Regions from separate parts of the Pseudarthrobacter sp. MOO14 genome, predicted to be linked through region 1. Evidence: predicted binding sites of a transcription regulator. Region 1 holds the regulator's gene; the other holds the start of a gene.
What was found. Region 1 encodes Rex, which represses fermentation and respiration genes when NADH is low (regulators of the CRP and FNR family bind a similar motif). Its sites were predicted from a motif close to CTTGTGAANNNNTTCACAAG; they were not measured.
Positions count from the first base shown of each region.

Region 2: araB (ribulokinase) is a predicted target of Rex. The motif match lies at 4,551-4,570, and genes of this name have one in related genera.

Region 1 is NZ_CM177849.1:1,568,778-1,579,277, reverse strand. It holds gene AC4EEV_RS07485 (LutC/YkgG family protein) at 1-211, shown strand, start outside; gene AC4EEV_RS07480 (acetylxylan esterase) at 266-1,285, shown strand; gene AC4EEV_RS07475 (3-deoxy-7-phosphoheptulonate synthase) at 1,528-2,649, shown strand; gene AC4EEV_RS07470 (helix-turn-helix domain-containing protein) at 2,793-3,005, shown strand; gene AC4EEV_RS07465 (30S ribosomal protein bS22) at 3,157-3,255, shown strand; gene AC4EEV_RS07460 (HAD family hydrolase) at 3,396-4,214, opposite strand; gene AC4EEV_RS07455 (glutaredoxin family protein) at 4,293-4,547, shown strand; gene AC4EEV_RS07450 (redox-sensing transcriptional repressor Rex) at 4,558-5,262, shown strand; gene AC4EEV_RS07445 (hypothetical protein) at 5,338-6,159, opposite strand; gene AC4EEV_RS07440 (YceI family protein) at 6,362-6,910, opposite strand; gene AC4EEV_RS07435 (histidine phosphatase family protein) at 7,113-7,793, shown strand; gene AC4EEV_RS07430 (TlpA family protein disulfide reductase) at 7,829-8,407, shown strand; gene AC4EEV_RS07425 (cytochrome c biogenesis CcdA family protein) at 8,423-9,178, shown strand; gene resB (cytochrome c biogenesis protein ResB) at 9,178-10,500, shown strand, end outside.
Region 2 is NZ_CM177849.1:3,239,038-3,249,537, forward strand. It holds gene AC4EEV_RS15130 (MFS transporter) at 1-288, shown strand, start outside; gene mmsB (multiple monosaccharide ABC transporter permease) at 403-1,683, opposite strand; gene mmsA (multiple monosaccharide ABC transporter ATP-binding protein) at 1,688-3,217, opposite strand; gene chvE (multiple monosaccharide ABC transporter substrate-binding protein) at 3,317-4,444, opposite strand; gene araB (ribulokinase) at 4,714-6,462, shown strand; gene AC4EEV_RS15155 (L-ribulose-5-phosphate 4-epimerase) at 6,459-7,187, shown strand; gene araA (L-arabinose isomerase) at 7,214-8,734, shown strand; gene AC4EEV_RS15165 (LacI family DNA-binding transcriptional regulator) at 8,739-9,761, shown strand; gene AC4EEV_RS15170 (hypothetical protein) at 9,843-10,034, shown strand; gene AC4EEV_RS15175 (DUF4193 domain-containing protein) at 10,140-10,442, shown strand.

The sequences.
Region 1 (10,500 bases):
CCGCCGCGCCATCTCGCTCATCCCGGACCACCACGTCTGCGTGGTGCGCAGCCGGGACGTCACCGCGATCCTGCCCGAAGCGCTCCGCCGCCTGGACGGAACGAAGCCCCTCACCATGATCAGCGGACCGAGCGCAACCTCGGACATCGAGCTTGAACGCGTCGAAGGTGTCCACGGGCCCCGGCGGCTGGATGTCGTCATCATCCGGTGAAGCTGAAGTAGGCTGCAACCAGGCCGCCAACCACCCCTGACAGAACGGACAACGATGCCCCTCTTCGACCTGCCCCTGGCCCAGCTGCGCAGCTACACTTCCGACGTCACGCCGCCGGAGGACCTGGGCGCGTTTTGGGACGCCACCCTCGAAGAAGCCAGGGCCTTCCCCTTGAACGCCGCGTTCGAACCGGTGGAGAACCACCTGACGGTCATCGATACCTTCGACGTCACCTTTTCCGGCTACGGCGGGGCGCCGGTCAAGGGCTGGCTGCACCTGCCCGCCGCCCGGGAAGACGGCACCAGGCTGCCCGTGGTGGTGCACTACGTGGGCTATTCGGGCGGCCGGGGCCTGGTCAACCAGGACACCCGCTGGGCCCAGGCCGGCTACGCGCATTTCATCATGGACACCCGCGGCCAGGGGTACGGCGGCACCCTGGGGGACACTCCGGACCCGCACCCCTCCGCCGGGGACGTAGCGCACGCGGGCCTGATGACCCGGGGCCTGGCGAAGCGCGAGGACTACTACTACCGGCGCGTCTACGTGGACGCCTTCCGCGCCGTGGAGGCAGCCCAGGCCCACCCCGCCGTCGATCCAGCCAAAGTGGTCCTCGCCGGAGTCAGCCAGGGCGGCGGCATCGTGGTGGCCACGGCGGGCCTCACTGCGGGACGGCTCGACGGCGTCATCGCCGCCCTTCCCGACGTCCCCTTCCTGCAGGACTTCCCCCGCGCCATCGACATCACCCCGCGCGGGCCCTACCCGGAGATCGCCCAGTTCCTGGCGCGCCACCGCGACCGGTACCAGCACGCACTCGAGGTCCTGAACTACTTCGACGGCGTCAACCTGGCCCGGTACGCCACGGCACCGGCGCTGTACTCGGTGGCCCAGATGGACGACATCTGCCCGCCGTCCACGGTCTTCGCCAGCTTCAACGCCTACGGCTCCGGGACGTCCGGGGCATCCTCCACCGGGGCGGCCAAGGAGATCGAGGTGTACCGGTTCAACAACCATGAAGGCGGCCAGGAACACCACTGGATCCGGCAGCTGCAGTACCTGCGCAAGCTCCTGGGGTAGGCCGGCGCGGGAATGTGACGGCCGCTGATTTTGCGGCGGCGGACGGCCGGGCTTATGGTCTTTTCCATGACTAACCGTTGGTATGCGTATTTTTCGTTGGCTCTGGAGGGGCCCGCGTCTAACTGACACGCATCCAGCATTCCTTCAGAGCCAACAGGGCAGAGATCATTCTCTGCCCTTCGCCGTTTCTCCGGCGGGTTCTGAAATCCGGGCCCGCTTCCCATCTGGAACAGGACCCGAACATGAGCACCGCAACAGCAGCAGCCGCCAACGCCGGCACCACATCCACCTCGAACCTCCGCGTCAGCGAATTCACCGCGCTGCCCACCCCTTCCGGGCTCGTCGCCGAACTGCCCCTTGACGCCCGGGCGGCTGACGTCGTCGAACGCGGACGCGACCAGGTCCGGGCCATCATGGACGGCGTGGACGACCGCCTGCTGGTCATCGTAGGCCCATGCTCCATCCACGACCCCAAAGCCGGCCTGGAATACGCCCGCCGGCTGGTCAGCCAAGCTGAAAAGCACAAGGAAAACCTGCTGGTGGTCATGCGGACCTACTTCGAAAAGCCCCGCACCACCGTCGGCTGGAAGGGCCTGATCAACGACCCCCGGCTGGACGGCAGCCACGACATGGTCACCGGCCTGCGCACCGCCAGGCAGTTCCTGCAGCAGGTGACCGCGCTGGGACTGCCCACCGCCACCGAATTCCTGGAGCCGATCAGCCCGCAATACATGGCGGACCTGATTTCCTGGGGTGCCATCGGTGCCCGCACCACCGAGAGCCAGATCCACCGGCAGCTGGCCTCCGGCCTTTCCATGCCCATCGGCTTCAAGAACGGGACCGACGGCGGCCTGCAGGTGGCGATCGACGCGTGCGGCGCCGCGGCGGCGGCCCAGGCGTTCCTGGGGATCGACGGCGACGGCCGGGCGGCACTGGTGGCCACAGCCGGGAACCCGGATACCCACGTCATCCTCCGCGGCGGACGCAAGGGCCCCAACTACTCAGCCGCCGACGTCGAACGGGCGTCCGGGGAGCTGGCCGGAAAGGGCCTGAACCCGCGCCTGGTGGTTGACGCCAGCCACGCCAACAGCGGCAAGAGCCATCACCGCCAGGCCGAGGTGGCGCTGGAGATCGGTGCCCAGCTTGAAGACGGGGGCGCCGCGGCGCAGGCGATCGCCGGGGTGATGCTGGAAAGCTTCCTGGTGGGCGGCGCCCAGAACCTGGACGTTGCCGAGCATGCGGCCGGCCGCTCCGAACTCGTGTACGGCCAGAGCGTCACCGATGCCTGCATGGACTGGGACGTTTCCGCCTCCGTGCTGGAGCAGTTGGCTGCCTCGGCGCGGAAGCGCCGGCAGGCGAAATAGTGGCTTTACCTACTTTCACATCTGCCACATGAACATCTAGAGTATCTATTTAGGTGATTGGTGGATGGCTCAGCATCGGAACACCGCATTGGCACGTACCTGGGGTCACTGTTGTCCATCCGTCAGCAAAGGAAAATAGGGAAATGTCGGCAGAACAGAACTTCTCCAACGCGAAGTTCCTGACCGTGGCTGAAGTGGCCGAGGTCATGCGCGTCTCTAAAATGACTGTTTACCGGCTGGTCCACTCCGGCGAAATGCCGGCAGTGCGGTTCGGCCGCTCCTACCGGGTACCTGAGAATGCCGTGGAGCAGTACCTCAAGGGTGCCGTGGTGGACGGTCACTCCGAGACAGCCTAAGGCAGCTTGTCCCAAGCCGCCTCCGATAGGCGGTACCCTGTTAAGGAACGTTTTACGTCATTGTAAGAATCTGTCAGTTGTCCAGTTCGTAGCTCTGTCCACGAACCATTTCCATCAGACAGGTACTGCATCTAGTTTGTAAGGAACTTTCGTGGGTTCAGTTATTAAGAAGCGTCGCAAGCGTATGGCCAAGAAGAAGCACCGCAAGCTGCTTCGCAAGACTCGTCACCAGCGCCGCAACAAGAAGTAGCAATACTTCGAACAGCGTGGAGAACGCCCGTCGCCTGCAAAGGCGGCGGGCGTTTTTTCGTGCGCTGGAGGGTACGGTGCGGGAACCTGCAGGCGGGGGAAGGCAGACTCGCGGGATATCCAGACGCGCGTGAAAGCTAGCTACAGGCGCGGGCCGCGCATCCGGGCGAAACCCTTCCACAGCCCGTAGATGGCGCCGCCAAAGGTTGCCACCTTAAGCCCGAAGGTGGCGGCGCGGCGGCCGGCACGGAAATCGTAGACCGGCCAGTTACGGTCGCGGGCGTGCCGGCGGAGCTTGGCATCGGGGTTGATGGCCACGGGGTGGCCTACCAGGGAAAGCAGCGGGACGTCGTTATAGGAGTCGCTGTACGCCCAGCAGCGCTTCAGGTCCAGGTCCTCCTCGTCGGCGATGGCCTGGACAGCCACGGCCTTGGCCGAGCCATGCAGGATATCGCCCACCAAACGGCCGGTGTACATTCCGTCGGAGACTTCCCCGACCGTGCCGAGGGCGCCGGTCAGGCCCAGGCGGGTGGAAATGACCGTGGCAACTTCGATGGGCGTGGCCGTGACCAGCCACACCCGGCGGCCCACGCGCAGGTGCTGCTCGGCCAGGGCCTTGGCACCCGGCCAGATCCGGGAGGCGATCATTTCGTCATAGACCTCTTCGCCCAACGCCCGGATATCGTCAACGCTGATGCCCACAGCCAGGGTCAGGGCCGAGTCCCGGACGGCGTGGACATCATCCATGTTTTCACCGCGGGCCACAAACTTGAACTGTTTCCAGGCCATACCAGCCGCCTGCCTCAGGGTGAACGCCCCGCGCTGGTGCATTTTCCGGGCCACATGGAAGAGGCTGGCGCCGCGCATCAAGGTGTTGTCCACGTCGAAAAACGCCGCTTCACCGGGCTGCGGCGCAGTGACGGGCCGCGTGACTACGGCGACGTATTTCTCCTCGGGCATGGACTCGAGTCTAGTCAATAGGCCGGCCCGCCGCCGTCGGCGTCGCCCGCATGCCGCGAACGGCGATACCGTTAAGCCATGGCTACCCCCCGCGTCGTCCTGGTCACCAAAGCTGACTGCCACCTTTGCGAAGAGGCGCGCGACGCCGTCGGCCGGGTTACCGCCTCGTTGGGACTGACCTGGGCCGAAGAGTCGGTGGACCACCAGCCCGAGCTGCGCGAACGCTATGCCGAGGAAATCCCGGTGGTCCTGGTGGACGGGGTCCAGCGCGACTTTTGGAAAATTGACGAAGCCCGCCTGGAACGCGTGCTGCAGCGCGCCATGGCCCGGTAGGGGGAGGCCAATGACGTCCTTGGAACCAACGTCCCAGCCCGTCCCGGACCTTCCGGGCGCCACCGGTACGCCGGCCAAGCAGATCCCGCCCGCGGCGGTGGCCCGGCTGACCCTGTACCTCCGCGCCTTGAACACCTTGCTGGCAGAGGGCGTCGAGCGGGTCTCGTCCGAGTCATTGGCGGAGGCCTCCGGCGTCAGTTCCTCGACGCTGCGCAAGGACCTGTCCCATGTGGGGTCCTACGGCACCAGGGGAGTGGGCTATGAGGTGCAGTACCTCAGCCGCCATATCGCAGCGGCCCTTGGCCTCACGCACGACTGGAAAGTCGCGATCGTCGGCGCCGGAAACCTGGGCAAGGCCCTGGCCCGGTACGGCGGCTTCGAATCCCGTGGGTTCGACGTCGTGGCGATCTTCGACGCCGACCAGATGGTGGTGGGCAACGAGGTGGGCTGGCTGCGGGTCAGCGACGTGGCAGACCTTGAAACCGTCCTGCACCGCACCGGAGCCAACATGGTGGTGCTGGCGCTGCCGGCGGCGGTGGCCCAAGGCATCTGCGACCGCGTGGTGGCCGCAGGCGTGCACAGCGTCCTGAGCTTCGCGCCTGTGATGCTCCAGGTCCCCGAAGGCGTGAACCTCCGCAAGGTGGACATGGCCACCGAGCTGCAGATCCTGGCCTACCACGCCCAGCGGGCACAAGCGCCGGGCCAGACCGCGTAAGGACCACCGGATAAAAGAAAACGGCCCGGGACGCTGCGAGGCGTCCCGGGCCGTTTTCGGTGGTGTGGCAGGCTGCTACCGGCCGTAGGGGTTTCCGAAGCCGCCGGCATACGGGTTGCCGAACTGCTGCTTCCGGAAGTACGGGGCGGCCGCGGGAAGGTAGAGCAGCACAATGGCCGCGATGCCCAGGACCGTGCCGACGGTGGCGAACGACGGAACCCCGAAGAGGCCCAGCACCGACAGGGCCGCCAGCACCGTCCCCAGGATGCGTGCCCAGTTCTTGCCCTTGCGGACGAAGAATGCCACCAGCAGGTACAGTCCGGCCCCGATGATGGCGAAGACCACCAGGGTTCCGGCGATGACGCCCTTGATGTCGTCGTACGTGATGCCCGCGTCGCTGGCCTTGACCTGCTGGTCAAAGGCCTGCCGGAATGCCGGATCATCAAGCTGGGTCAACCCGGTGAGCAGGGAGATGACGAAGATCACGGCGGCTGCGATCAGCATCCAAAAGGAAATGTTGACCAGTTGGGGGATGCCGGTGCTTGCCGCCGGCTGCGGCTGCTCCGACGGGTACTGGCCGTAGGGGGACTGGCCGTACGGCTGCTGTCCATAGGGCTGCTGCTGTCCGTAGCCGGGGGCCTGCGGGGCGTTCTGCCCGTACTGGGGCGGGTTCTGGCCGTATTGCGGGGCGTTCTGCCCGTACTGCGGGGCTGCCGGCGGCTGCGTACCGGGTGCGTTCTGTCCGTATTGCGGGGCGTTCTGCCCGTACTGCGGGGCGTTTTGTCCGTAGCGGGGCTGCTGGGCGCCGGGCTGCTCGGCCGGCTGGCCGTTGCCTGGCTGGTCGTTTCCGGATGGCGGATCGTGCGGCACGGGAGGCGGGACGGGAGGAGTACTCATGGGCGTTCCTTCTGCAGGTCGGGATCCGGGCGGGCTGCCGGGAATCGGTCCTGTGCCGCCCCCAGCATGGCTTAGGTCCACCGTACCCCCGGCAGCCCTGGTTGTGCGTGATTCCGCAGGGCTGTTCACGGTGCGACGGGCCTTAAACGCGGCACCCCGGCACCAGGCGAAATGCCTGCTGCCGGGGTGGGCCGGAGCGGAATCAGGCTGCGGGAGCGATGAAGGCGAGCTCCAGGTTGATGGCAACCTTGTCGCTGACCAGCACGCCGCCGGTCTCCAGGACGGCGTTCCAGGTCAGGCCGAAATCCTTGCGGCTGATGGTCGTCTCCGCGGAGACGCCTGCGCGGGTGTTGCCGAACGGGTCAACGGCCACGCCGTTGAACTCGGTCTCCAGGGTTACCGGGCGGGTGACGCCCTTGATGGTGAGGTCACCGCTGAGCTCGTAGCTGTTGCCCTTTGCCACCAGGCCGTTGGAGACGAAGGAGATCTCCGGGAACTTCTCCACGTCGAAGAAGTCCTCGCCCTTGACGTGGCCGTCGCGGTTGGCGTCGCCGGAGTCGAAGCTGGCGGTCTTGATGGTGGCGTTGATCTTTGAGTCGGCCACATCCTCGACGAGGTCAAGCGTCGCGGCGGCTTCGGTGAACTGGCCGCGGACCTTGCTGATGCCGGCGTGACGGACGGTGAAGCCGATCTCGCTGTGGGAGTTGTCCAGGGTCCAGGTACCGGTGGTGACGTCTGCGGGAAGTGCCATGATGATGCTCCTTGTTCTTGATGCCTGTTGTGGTCATGCGGTTGAACCTTCATCGGTTGAAGCCTCAACTAACTTGCTGCATCCAGTATAAACATGCATTTGCATCTTTTGTTCCCATGTTTGGAACATTTCTTCAGAAACTTAAGTTCTACTGTTTGTAGAAAATTTCGGATCGCACGCCATCTTTGAGAAACTGGTAAACATGCCCCAAGCCACTGTCCATCTGCTCCGCCACGGCGAGGTCCATAATCCCGAAGGCGTTCTGTACGGACGGCTCCCCGAATTCCACCTCTCCGAACTGGGGCAGGAGATGGCCAGGACCCTCGCCGAGCACTTCCGGCAGCGTGCCGAGCAGGGCGCACGGATCACCTACCTGGCCGCGTCGCCGCTGGACCGTGCGCAGGAAACGGCACGGCCGACGTCGGAAGCCCTGCACCTGGAAATCCACACGGAGCCGCGGATTATCGAGGCGGAAAACTACTTCGAGGGCATGAAGGTCACCAAGGCAGAACTCCGCCGGCCGAAGCACTGGCCCCGGCTGGTCAATCCGCTGCGCCCGTCCTGGGGCGAGCCCTACACGCAGCAGGCGGCCCGCGTCGCCGCCGCAGCGCAGGACGCCCGGCTCCGGGCAATTGAACTGGCCGCCGGCGATTTCGGTGCGGCAGGACCCGAGGCCATCCTCGTCAGCCACCAACTGCCCATCTGGGCCGCACGGCTCAGCGCCGAAGGCCGGCCCCTGTGGCACGATCCCCGCAAGCGCGAGTGCACGCTGACCTCCGTCACGTCCCTGGTGTTCGATGACGCCGGCTCCCTGGTGCGGGTCGACTACAGCGAACCCGCCGCGTCCCTTCTTCCCGGTGCCGCCAGCACCCCTGGAGCCTAGCTGTGACCAATGATTTCCTCCCTACGCGCCGGAGCATGCTCGCCGCGGGCGGCCTGGCCCTCGGCGCACTGACCCTGGGCTTGTCCGGCTGCGCCCAGGAAGACGCCCTGGCCAAGCAGGCAAAGGCCGGGGACAACAAGAACTACGTGGCAGGCGACGGTTCCGTCACCGAATTCGCCGCCGGCGACCGCAAGGAAGCCGTCCAGATCCAAGGGGCACTCTTCAGTGGCGCCAAGGTCACCCCTGCCGACTTCCAGGGCAAGGTCAGCATCCTGAACTTCTGGTTCGCCGCCTGCGCCCCGTGCCGGGTGGAGGCGCCCATCCTCGAAGAACTCCATCAGGAGTTCAAGGACCAGGGCGTGCAGTTCTTCGGCGTCAACCTCCGGGATGAGAAGCCCACGGCGGAGGCGTTCGAGAAGACCTTCAACCTGACCTACCCGAGCTTCGATGACAAGGACGGCGGCGTCCTGCTGTCCGTGTCCGGCCTGGTTCCGCCCGGGGCAGTTCCCACCACCCTGGTCCTGGACAAGCAGGGGCGCGTGGCGTCCCGGGTCCTCGGCGAGATCGAAAAGGGCACCTTGAAGGCCCTCATCACCGCCGCCGTGGCGGAGTAGGGCGGCCCGGGAACCGTGAACAGTCCCTTCGCCGAAGCCATCCTCAGCGGCTCGCTCCTCCTGGCCATCCCGGTGGCGCTGCTTGCCGGGCTGGTGTCCTTCCTTTCGCCCTGCGTGTTGCCCCTCGTTCCGGGCTACCTCGGCTACGTCACGGGATTGAGCGGCGTTGACCTGCAGAAGCAAAAGCGCGGCAGGATGCTGGCCGGCATCGGCTTGTTCGTCCTGGGCTTTTCGGTGATCTTTGTTCTGCTGGGCGGCGCCTTCGGGCAGCTGGGCACCCTGATCAGCGGCAGCCGCAATGCCTGGATCACCCAGCTCCTGGGGATCCTGGTGATCGTCATGGGCATCGTGTTCATGGGCGGCTTCAGCTGGCTCCAGCGGGACGCGAAAATCCACGCCAAACCCCCTGCCGGGCTCTGGGGAGCACCGTTGCTGGGCCTGACCTTCGGGTTGGGCTGGGCGCCGTGCATCGGGCCTACCTACTCCGCCGTGCAGCTGCTGAGCCTCTCCGGAGGATCGTCCGCAGCCAAGGGCGCATTCCTGGCGTTCGTCTACAGCCTGGGACTGGGCATCCCGTTCCTGCTGATCGCGCTGGCGGTGCGCCGCGGGATGGGCGTCATGGCGTTCTTCCGCAAACACCGCCTTGCCATCCAGCGGACCGGCGGCGGCATCCTGGTGGTGCTGGGCCTGCTGATGGCCACCGGCGTCTGGGGGGCCTGGGTGACCGGGCTGCAGTACTGGTTCCAAACCGACGTGAAGTTGCCGATCTGATGAGCGAGCGTGTGAACGTAAAGAAGAAGCAAGCCACCCCTGTCGCGGAGGCCAAGGCAGAAGCCACCCTCCCGGTGCTGGGCCCGGTTGGCATGCTGCGGTGGGCCTGGACCCAGCTGACCAGCATGCGGACAGCACTGTTCCTGCTGCTGCTCCTCGCCGTCGCGGCCGTCCCCGGCTCCCTGTTCCCGCAGCGGCCTGCCAACCCCTCCGTGGTGACCCAGTACATCAAGGACCACCCGGACTACGGCAAGCTGCTGGATTCCCTGCAGCTCTACGACGTCTACTCCTCGGCCTGGTTCTCCGCGATCTACCTGCTGCTCTTCATCTCGCTGATCGGTTGCGTGGTGCCGCGAGCCATTGCCCACTACAAGGCCATGCGTTCCCAGCCGCCGCGTACCCCGCAGCGTTTGTCCCGGCTCCCCGAATACGGCACCCTGGTGGTTCCCGCCGACGCCGGGATCCCGGCGTCGGACGCCATCCACAGCGCCGCCGGGCTGCTCCGCAAGCGCGGCTACCGCGTGGAGGTCAGGGATGCAGACGGCGCCCTGCCGTCCCTGGGTGCCGAGCGTGGCTTCCTGAAGGAAGTGGGCAACCTGGTCTTCCACACCTCGCTGATCGGCGTGCTGGTGTCCGTCGCCGCCGGCGGCCTGTTCGGGTACAGCGGCCAGCGCATCCTGGTGGAAGGCGACACGTTCGTGAACACCCTGGTGGGCTACGACCAGTTCAACCCGGGCACCAACTTCCAGTCCAGCCAGCTCCAGCCCTACTCGCTGCAGCTGGACAAGTTCAACATCACCTTTGACCGGGAATCGAAGGGCAAGTTCGGCCAGCCCATCGACTTCTCGGCCGCCGTCACCACCAAGGAAACCCCGGACGCCCCCGCCAAACAGGAAATCCTGAAGGTCAACGATCCCGTGAGCCTGGGCGGCACCAGCATCTACCTCACCGGCAACGGCTACGCACCCGTGGTCACGGTCCGCGACGGAGCCGGGAACATCGCCATGCAGGGCCCGGTGGTGGCCAAGCTGCAGGGGGACAACTACTACTCCTCCGTGGTGATTAAGGTCCCCGATGCGAAGCCGGACCAGCTGGGCTTCGTGGGCTTCTTCCTCCCCACCGCGTTCGTCACGGACAAGAACGTTTCGTTCAGCGCCGACCCCGAGCTGTTCAACCCGCAGCTGACCCTGAACTCCTACTACGGCGACCTGGGCCTGAACAGCGGTGCGCCGCAGAACGTCTTCGAACTCGACGTCAGGAACCTGACGCCGCTCAACGCGCGGAACCTGGCCGCAGGCGGCATCACCCTGGCTCCGGGCTCC
Region 2 (10,500 bases), 1.7 Mb from region 1:
CTCTGGGCAGTGGTGGCTTCCGCCGGCACCCCGGTCCGCCAGGCCTACCTCAATGACATGATCGCCTCCCAGCAGCGGGCCACCGTCCTCAGCTTCGCATCGCTCATGGGCTCAAGTGGCGGGGTGGTGGTGCAACCGCTGCTTGGCAGGGCGGCGGACCTTTACGGCTACCCTGCCTCCTTGGCCATGAGCGGGGTCGTGCAGTTGCTGGCGGCACCATTCATCCTGCTGAGCCGGCGGCGGCGCTCGCCGGCCGATGCCGGGGCGGGCCTGCCGGCCGCGCCCTGACCAGGTTGGGAAGCACACACCGGACGACATGCAGCGAAGGCCCCTGGCCACGGACGGTATGCGTCCGGGGCCAGGGGCCTTCGAAGAACTGCCTGCCGGTGGCAGAAGCCGGTATTACTTGACGCCGGCCTCCACCGGTTCGCTGGCCACCGGCGTCAGTTTCTCCGCGGTGGGCGGAGGAGTGGTCTTCAGCCTGAACCGTCTTCCAAGGTCGCTGCCGCCGCCGCTGCGGTTCTTGTTGAAGATGTCGAACCCGACGGCGATCAAGAGCACCAGGCCCTTGATCAGCTGCTGGTAGTCCGTGCCCAGGCCCAGGATGGACATGCCGTTGTTGAGCACACCCATGATGAGTCCGCCGATCATGGCCCCGGCAACGGTGCCGATGCCGCCGGTGACGGCCGCACCGCCAATGAACGCCGCCGCGATCGAATCGAGTTCGAATCCGGTTCCGCCTGCCGGTTGGGCCGAGTTGAGCCGGGCCGTGAAGACCAGGCCCGCCAAAGCTGCGAGGACGCCCATGTTCACGAAGAGGCGGAACGTCACGGCCTTGGTCTTGATCCCGGACAGCTCAGCTGCATACAGGTTGCCGCCGATTGCATAGGTGTGCCGGCCAAACACGCTGTTGTTCATCAGTGCCGTGTACGCGATCACCAGGACAGCCAGGACCACCAGGACGATCGGCGTGCCCCGGTAGGACGCCAGCAGGAAGGTGATGATGAGCATCAGCAACGCGGTGAAAGCGGTTTTGATGACGAACCAGACCAGAGGCTCGCTTTCGAGATCGAACTTCTTGCGGATGCGGCGTTCCTTTAGGGCCTGGATCAGGAGTGCCACGGTGGCGCCCACGCCAAGGATGACCGTGAGCCATTCCAGTACTGACGTGCCGCCGGAGATGTCCGGGAGAAAGCCTCCGCCCAGGGCACGCAGCTCCGCAGGGAACGGCGTGATCTGCTGGTTCTTCAGGGTGATGAGCGTCAGGCCGCGGAAGATCAGCATGCCTGCGAGCGTGACGATGAAGGCCGGGATTCCCACGTATGCGATCCAGTACCCTTGCCAGGCCCCGACGAGCGCGCCGACCAGCAGGCACGCAGGGATTGCGGCCCACCATGGCCAGCCCCAGTGCACGATCATGACGCCGGCGACGGCACCGATGAATCCCGCCACGGAGCCGACGGACAGGTCGATGTGGCCTGCGATGATCACCATCACCATGCCGATGGCCAGGATGAGGATGTAACTGTTTTGGACCACCAGGTTGGTGACATTCTGCGGCTCGAGCAGGATCCCGCCCGTCAGTCCTTGGAACAGGAGGACGATCAGGATCAGGGCGACGAAGATGCCAACTTGGCGGAGGCGGCTTGTGAGGAATCCGAGCGACTCTCTTAGGGCTGACATTTCGCTATTCCTTCTCTTTGGTCATGTAATGCATCAGTGATTCCTGGGTGGCCTCGGCGATGGGCACTTCACCGGTGACATGGCCGGCGGCGAGGGTGTAGATGCGGTCGCAGATACCCAGAAGCTCGGGAAGTTCCGAGGAAATGACGATGACGGCCTTTCCTTCGGCCGCGAGCCTGGCAATGATCGTGTAGATCTCATACTTGGCGCCGACGTCGATCCCTCGGGTGGGTTCATCAAGGATGAGGACGTCCGGGTCGGAGAACATCCACTTGCTCAGGACCACCTTCTGCTGGTTGCCGCCGGAGAGCTTTCCGGTGATGGCGGCGACCGAGGGTGCCTTGATGTTCATGCTGGTGCGGTAGCCGTTAGCTACCACGGTCTCCTGGTTTTTGTCGACGAATCCGCGCTTCGCGAGCTTGCGCAGCGATGCCAGCGAGATATTGCGCTTGATGTCCTCGATCAGGTTCAGGCCGTAGTGCTTGCGGTCCTCCGTGGCGTAGGCAATGCCGTGCCTGATCGCGTCCGAGACGGTGGACGTATTGATCTCCTCGCCGTACTTGTAAACCTTGCCTGAGGTGGCCGTGCCGTAAGTGCGGCCAAACACGCTCATGGCCAGTTCCGTCCGGCCGGCGCCCATGAGCCCGGCAAGGCCCACGACTTCGCCCTTCCTGACGTGCAGGTTGGCGTTGCTGACTACCATGCGGGCGTGGTCCTGCGGGTGGCGGACGGACCAGTCTTCGATCCGGAGGACTTCCGCGCCGATGTTCGGCTCGCGTTCCGGGTAGAGGCTCTCAAGGTCGCGGCCCACCATGCCACGGATGATCCGCTCCTGGGTGATCTGGCCTTCATCGAGCCGAAGGGTCTCAATGGTCTTGCCATCGCGGATGATGGTGACAGCGTCTGCCACCTTGCGGATCTCGTTGAGCTTATGGCTGATGATGATGCTGGTGACGCCTTGGCCCTTCAAGTGGAGGATCAGGTCCAGCAGGTGGCCGGAGTCCTCATCGTTGAGGGCGGCCGTGGGCTCGTCCAGGATGAGCAGCTTCACTTCCTTGGACAGCGCTTTGGCGATTTCCACGAGTTGCTGCTTGCCCACGCTGATGTGCTGTACCGGGGTGACCGGGTTCTCATCGAGTCCCACGCGGGCCAGCAGTTTTGCTGCCTCCAGGTTGGTCTTCCGCCAGTCCACCCATCCCTTGGTGGCCTGTTCGTTGCCGAGGTAGATGTTCTCGGCGATGGAAAGGTACGGGCTCAGCGCGAGTTCCTGGTGGATGATCACGATGCCCCGCTTCTCGCTGTCCGAGATGCTGGCGAAATTGCAGGGTTCGTTTTCGAACAGGATTTCCCCGTCGAACGTGTTGTGCGCGTATACGCCGGACAACACCTTCATGAGCGTTGATTTGCCGGCGCCGTTCTCACCGCAGATGGCATGGACTTCTCCACGGTTCACATCAAGGGTGACATCCTGCAGCGCCTTCACGCCCGGGAACGTCTTGGTGATTCCTCGCATTTGAAGAATGGGTGTGTTCATCGTCAATTCCCACTGACTGGTCGAATCTTGGCCTTCCTGCTGCTGCAGGAGGTTGCGGGAGGGGCTGCGGCCGGACGGCCGGCCGCAGCCCCCGGCTGTCTACTTGACGTCGGCGTCGGTGTAGTAACCCGAGTCGATCAGTTCCTTCTTGTAGTTGTCCTTGGTGATGATCACGGACTTCAGCAGGTAAGCCGGGACAACCTTGACCTTGTTGTTGTAGGTCTTGGTGTCATTGGTTTCCGGTTCCTGGCCCTTGAGGACGGCGTCCACCATCTTGACCGCCTGGGCGCCGAGCTGCCGGGTGTCCTTGAAGATGGTGGAGTACTGCTCGCCGGCAACGATGGACTTCACGGAGCCCTTCTCGGCATCCTGGCCCGTGACGACCGGCAGGCTTCCCTTGGCGTAGCCGCCGGTGCTGGTGAGGGCCGAGATGATGCCGATGGACAGTCCGTCATAGGGGGACAGGACGCCGTTCAGCTTGGTACCTGAGCTGTAGGCGGACGTGAGGATATCCTCCATGCGCTTCTGCGCCACGGGTGCTTGCCAGCGGAGGATCGCGGCCTGTTCAAACTTGGTCTGGCCGCTGGGGACCTTCAAGGTGCCGGCATCCATGTACGGCTTGAGGGTGTCCATGGCGCCGGTCCAGAAGAAGTTGGCGTTGTTGTCGTCAGGGCTTCCGGCGAAGAGTTCGACGTTGAACGGACCCTTGCCGTCCACTTTCTTGCCACTGGCGTCAAGGAGTCCCAAGCCGGTCAGCAGCGAGGTGGCCTGCTGGACGCCGACCGTGTAGTTGTCGAACGTGGTGTAGTAGTCCACGTTCGGGGTGCCGTTGATGAGGCGGTCGTACGCGATCACTTTGACGTTCTGCTCCTTGGCCTTGGCCAGGACATCGGTCAGGGTGGTGCCGTCAATGGCGGCGATGATCAGCGCCTTGGCGCCCTTGGTCAGCATGTTTTCGATCTGCGAGACCTGGGTTGGGATGTCGTCATTGGCGAACTGGAGGTCTGTCTTGTAGCCAAGGTCCTTGAGCGACTTCTCGACGTTGGCGCCATCGGCAATCCAACGCTCGGATGTCTGCGTGGGCATCGAGATCCCAACCAGCGAGTCGGCGGGCTTCGCCGCGCCGCTGGATTCGGTTGCCGCGCCACGTGAGCCGCAACCGGTGGCGCCCACCGTCAGCGCGAGGACAAGGGCCACCGCGCCCACGATTTTTTTGATTCTCACCATTTTCTCCTTCCGCGGCAGCACTGCCGCGAAGTGTTATTGGACGAGGCAGCAGCGATGCTCCCTGGTCCTGGCCACATTGTTGATGTGTCGGTTCAATATAGACTGATTTGTGAACGCTAACAAGAGGCGGCTATCAAGTGCATGAACCTGCTTCAATTTCATTGACTTCTGCTTTGTTAGCGTTCACACTTGCTGCAGCGCTTAGCTCGACCGTGACCCCTAGACAACCCCGGCAATGAGGCCCCTGCCTCCCGGGCGGAGGCAACCGAATGCCAGATACATCCTTCAGTTCCAACCCTGACCACTGCGTCGTCGGCGTGGATTACGGAACACTTTCCGGCCGTGCCGTGGTGGTGCGTGTCCGCGACGGGAAGGAGCTCGGCAGCGCGGTCCATGCGTATCCGCACGCCGTGGTCACCGACGTCCTGCCACGTGACACAGCGGGCGACGACGGGGCCCGGCTTCCCGGGGAATGGGCGCTCCAGGTGCCCAACGACTACCGGGAGGTGCTTCGCACTGCCGTCCCGGCAGCGGTGGCCGACGCCGGGATCGACCCGGCGGCCGTCGTCGGTATTGCCACGGACTTCACCGCCTGCACCATGGTGCCTGTCATGGCCGACGGCACCCCACTGAACGAACTGCCGGGCTATGCCAACCGGCCGCACGCGTACGTGAAGTTGTGGCGCCACCACGCGGCGCAGGGGCAGGCCGACCGGATCAACCGGCTCGCCGCCGAACGGGGCGAGGACTGGCTTCCCAGGTATGGGGGGCTGATTTCCTCGGAGTGGGAATTCGCCAAGGGGCTGCAGCTGCTGGAAGAGGACCCCGAAGCCTACGCCGCAATGGACCGCTGGGTGGAGGCGGCGGACTGGATCGTCTGGCAGCTGTGCGGCAGGTATGTCCGCAATGCCTGCACGGCCGGGTACAAGGGCATCTACCAGGACGGGCGCTACCCCTCGGAGGACTTCCTGGCCGCCCTGAACCCGGAGTTCAAGGACTTCGTCAGCTCCAAACTCGAGCACACCATCGGTCGGCTGGGTGACGCCGCCGGCACACTGACCGCGGAGGCCGCAGCCTGGACCGGGCTGCCGGAGGGCATCGCGGTGGCGGTGGGAAACGTTGACGCCCATGTGACGGCCCCGGCAGCGAAGGCGGTGGAACCGGGCCAGCTGGTGGCCATCATGGGCACCTCCACCTGCCACGTCATGAACGGCACGGAACTGCGTGAAGTACCGGGAATGTGCGGGGCCGTTGACGGCGGCATCGTTCCCGGCCTGTGGGGCTACGAGGCGGGCCAGTCGGGCGTGGGAGACATCTTCGGCTGGTTCACGAAATACGGAGTCCCGCCCGAATACCACCAGGCGGCCAAGGCGGCGGGTCTGGGGATCCACGAATACCTCACCGAACTGGCCTCGCGGCAGGCCATCGGGGAGCACGGGCTGATAGCCCTGGACTGGCATTCCGGCAACCGGTCGGTCCTGGTGGACCACGAGCTCTCCGGCATCGTGGTGGGCCAGACGCTCGCCACCAGGCCCGAGGACACCTACCGGGCGCTTCTGGAAGCCACAGCCTTTGGAACCCGCACCATCGTGGACGCCTTCCGCGACGCCGGGGTTCCGGTCAAGGAATTCATCGTGGCCGGCGGCCTGCTCAAGAACAGGCTCCTGATGCAGATCTACGCAGATGCCACCGGCCTGCAGCTTTCCACTATCGGCTCGGAACAGGGCCCGGCCCTGGGGTCGGCGATCCACGCCGCCGTCGCGGCCGGCCACTATGCGGATATCCGCCATGCCGCAGCGGCCATGGGCGCCGAACCCGGGGAGGTCTACACTCCAATCCCGGAAAACGTGGCCGCATACGAGGAACTCTTCCAGGAGTACAAAACCCTCCATGATTACTTTGGCCGGGGCAGCAACGACGTGATGCACCGGCTTAAGGTCATCCAGCGACGGGCCGCCCAGGCGGCCCGGCCCGGAGCAGGCGTCGCCGCCAAAGCAACCCTGGGGGTGTCCGCATGACCGCCGAAACAGGCGCCGGAACCGGCCTCCTGGAAACCATCGCCCGGATCCGGGAAGACGTATGCGCCCTGCACGCTGAGTTGACGCGGTACGAACTGGTGGTGTGGACTGCGGGCAACGTCTCGGCCCGGGTGCCCGGCACCGACCTGATGGTCATCAAGCCGTCCGGCGTCAGCTACCAGGAACTGACCCCGGAGCAAATGGTCGTGACCGACCTGCACGGCACGCCGGTGAGGGGCACCAATGTTGGTGGCGGCGGCACGGTCGATTGGGGCAACCCGCCGCTCTCGCCGTCGTCCGACACCGCCGCGCACGCCTATGTGTACCGGCACATGCCCGAGGTGGGCGGGGTGGTGCACACGCACTCCACCTATGCCACCGCGTGGGCCGCACGGGGTGAGGCCATCCCCTGTGTGCTCACCATGATGGGGGATGAGTTCGGCGGTTCCATCCCGGTGGGCCCGTTCGCGCTGATCGGCGACGATTCGATCGGCCACGGCATTGTGGAGACGCTGAAAAACTCGAACTCACCGGCGGTCCTGATGCAGAACCACGGCCCCTTCACCATCGGCAAGGACGCCCGTTCCGCCGTGAAGGCCGCCGTGATGTGCGAGGAAGTGGCCCGCACTGTCCATATCTCGCGGCAGCTCGGTGAACCCCTACCGATCGACGAAGGCCATATCGACTCGCTCTACGCCCGCTACCAGAACGTCTACGGGCAGTAATCCCCAAACCTTTAACAGGAGTACGCATGAACACCGCAGCAAACACCACCCTGGACGGCCACGAGGTCTGGTTCCTCACCGGCAGCCAGCACCTCTACGGGGAGGAAGTCCTCAAACAGGTGGCCGCCCAGTCCCAGGAGATCGCGAACCAGCTGAACGCCAATTCCGCCGTCCCGGTGCGGATCGTCTGGAAGCCGGTCCTGACCGACTCGGATGCCATCCGCCGGACCGCGCTGGAAGCGAACGCCGATGACTCAGTCATCGGCGTGACGGCCTGGATGCACACCTTCAGCCCGGCCAAGATGTGGATCTCCGGCCTGGACCTGCTGCGCAAGCCACTGCTGCACCTGCACACCCAGGCCAACCGCGACCTGCCCTGGGCGGACATCGACTTCGACTTCATGAACCTGAACCAAGCCGCGCACGGCGACCGGGAGTTCGGGTACATCCAGTCCCGCCTCGGCATCGCCCGGAAGACCGTCGTCGGGCACGTCTCCAACCCCGAGGTGGCACGCCAAGTGGGTTCCTGGCAGCGCGCGGCGGCCGGCTGGGCCGCCGTCCGGACCCTGAAGCTCACCCGCTTCGGCGACAACATGCGCAACGTCGCCGTCACCGAAGGCGACAAAACCGAGGCCGAGCTGCGCTTCGGCGTCGCCGTGAACACGTGGTCCGTCAATGAGCTCGCGGACGCCGTGCACGGCGCGGCGGAGGCCGACGTCGACGCCCTGGTGGCCGAGTACGAGGACCTGTACGACGTGGTGCCGGAGCTCCGCGCAGGCGCGGCCAGGCATGAATCGCTGCGGTACGGCGCCCGGATCGAACTGGGCCTGCGCAGCTTCCTCGAAGCCAATGGCTCCGCCGCGTTTACCACCTCCTTCGAAGACCTGGGGGCCCTCCGCCAGCTGCCCGGCCTCGCCGTGCAGCGGCTCATGGCCGCCGGGTACGGCTTTGGCGCCGAAGGCGACTGGAAGACCGCCATCCTGGTGCGCGCCGCGAAGGTGATGGGTGCCGGCCTGCCCGGCGGCGCCTCCCTGATGGAGGACTACACGTACCACCTGGAACCGGGCGCGGAGAAGATCCTGGGCGCCCACATGCTGGAGGTCTGCCCCTCGCTCACGGCGTCGAAGCCGCGCCTGGAAATCCACCCGCTGGGCATCGGCGGCAAAGAGGACCCGGTCCGGCTGGTGTTCGACGCCGATGCCTCCCCGGGCGTCGTCGTCGCCCTGTCCGACATGCGCGACCGCTTCCGCCTGGTGGCCAACGCCGTCGACGTGGTTCCCCTGGACCAGCCGCTGCCCAACCTCCCCGTGGCCCGCGCGCTCTGGCAGCCGAAGCCGGACTTCGCCACGTCCGCCGCCGCCTGGCTCACCGCCGGCGCCGCCCACCACACCGTGCTCTCCACCCAGGTGGGCATGGAGGTGTTCGAGGACTTCGCCGAGATCGCCAAGACCGAACTCCTGACCATCGACGAGGGCACCACCATCCGCCAGTTCAAGAAGGACCTCAACTGGAACGCCGCCTACTACAAACTCGCCGGCGGGATCTGATTCCGTGGCGCAGCCCGGCTACCGGCCCCGGCGGCGGCTGCCAAGGCTTGAGGACGTGGCGGGGCTGGCCGGGGTCTCGCACCAAACCGTCTCGCGGGTGGTCAACAAGCACCCCAACGTCAGCAAGGAGACCCGGCACAAGGTGGAAGCGGCGATTGCCGAACTCGGCTACCGCCGCAATACAGCAGCACGCAGCCTGGTCACCCGGCGCTCGCAGACCATCGGCGTCCTGGGCAGCGAGTTGTCGCAGTACGGCCCGGCCAACACCTTGCTGGGAGTTGAACGGGCCGCGCGGGACGCGGGATATTTTGTCAGCGTCGCTGCGCTGCGGGAAGTCACCAGGGACACCATCCTGGACGCGGTCAGGCACTTCCTGGACCAAGCGGTGGACGGGATCGTCGTGATTGTTCCGCACCTGGCCACGTTGGCGGCCTTGGCGGAACTCGCTATCGGAGTGCCGGTAGTGGCCGTGGGGTCCGACGGGAATGACGCCGTTGGCGGTGTCCGGGTGGACCAGCGCAAGGGAGCCGAACTGGCCGTCCGGCACCTCATAGCGCAGGGCCACCGCCGGATCGGGCATGTCGCCGGGCCACAGGACTGGATTGACGCCGTGGCGCGGTCCGACGGCTGGCGTTCCGCCCTGGAAGCCGCCGGGCTCGAGGCGGATCTCCTGGTCGAGGGAGACTGGAGTGCGGGCAGCGGCTACGCCATTGGCCGTCGGCTGGCTGCTGACCGGCGCGCCACGGCCCTCTTCGTGGGCAACGACCAGATGGCATTGGGGATCCTGCGCGCCCTGAACGAAGCAGGCTTGGAGGTGCCGACGGACGTTTCCCTGGTGGGCTTCGACGACCAGCCCGAATCGGCATACTTCAGCCCTCCGCTGACCGTTGTCCGGCAGGACTTCGAAGAACTGGGCCGGCGCTGCATGGACATGATGCTCGGGGTACTCGGCGGTGCGGAAGGGCCCAGGACGCTGGTGGTGGAACCTGAGCTCATCCTGCGCAGCAGCACGGCCCCGCCCTGCTGAAGCAGCAGGAAGGCGCCGGAATTAATCCGGGGGAGACCGCCGCGAAACGTGGCCACAACAATTGCTGCGTAGGTTTCAGGCATGACGGCTACCTTGCTCACCCGGCTCCGCGACTGGGCCATTGCTACCTTTACCTGCGAATCAGAGTCCGAGGCCGCCGGCGCCATGGCCGATGCCACCCGGTGGGGGTGGCTTCCCGCCTTGAGTGGAGTCTCCGTCGGCGCCGACCATGCCCGCTCCGAACACCTGGGAAGGGTGTCCGGCGGCAACTGAATGTCTGCTTGGCCACACTATTGCGCCGGGGCCCGGATGATGCCCTAAACTGCTTCACTGAGGTGCCTGAAATGGCGCTGTGCAGCAACGAAAGTGAACATGCTAATGGCTACCGATTACGATGCTCCACGCAAGCAGGAAGAGGAGTCTCCCGCTGACTCCCTGGAGGCCCTCCAGGCGTCCCGGAGCGGCAACGCGCAGACCGCAGTCATCGATGTCGACGAGAATGACACCGCTGAAGGCATCGACCTCCCCGGCGCCGATCTGTCCAACGAGGAACTCACCGTCATTGTGGTTCCCGAGCAGTCCGACGAGTTCACCTGCTCGTCCTGCTTCCTGGTCCGCCACCGGTCACAGGTGGCCCGCGAAAAGGACGGCCTGAAGTACTGCCGCGACTGCGAAGGCTGAGCCCCACCCGTTCTTCCCGGCGCCGGTTGCCCCTCCGGGGCGGCCGGCGCTGCTGTGT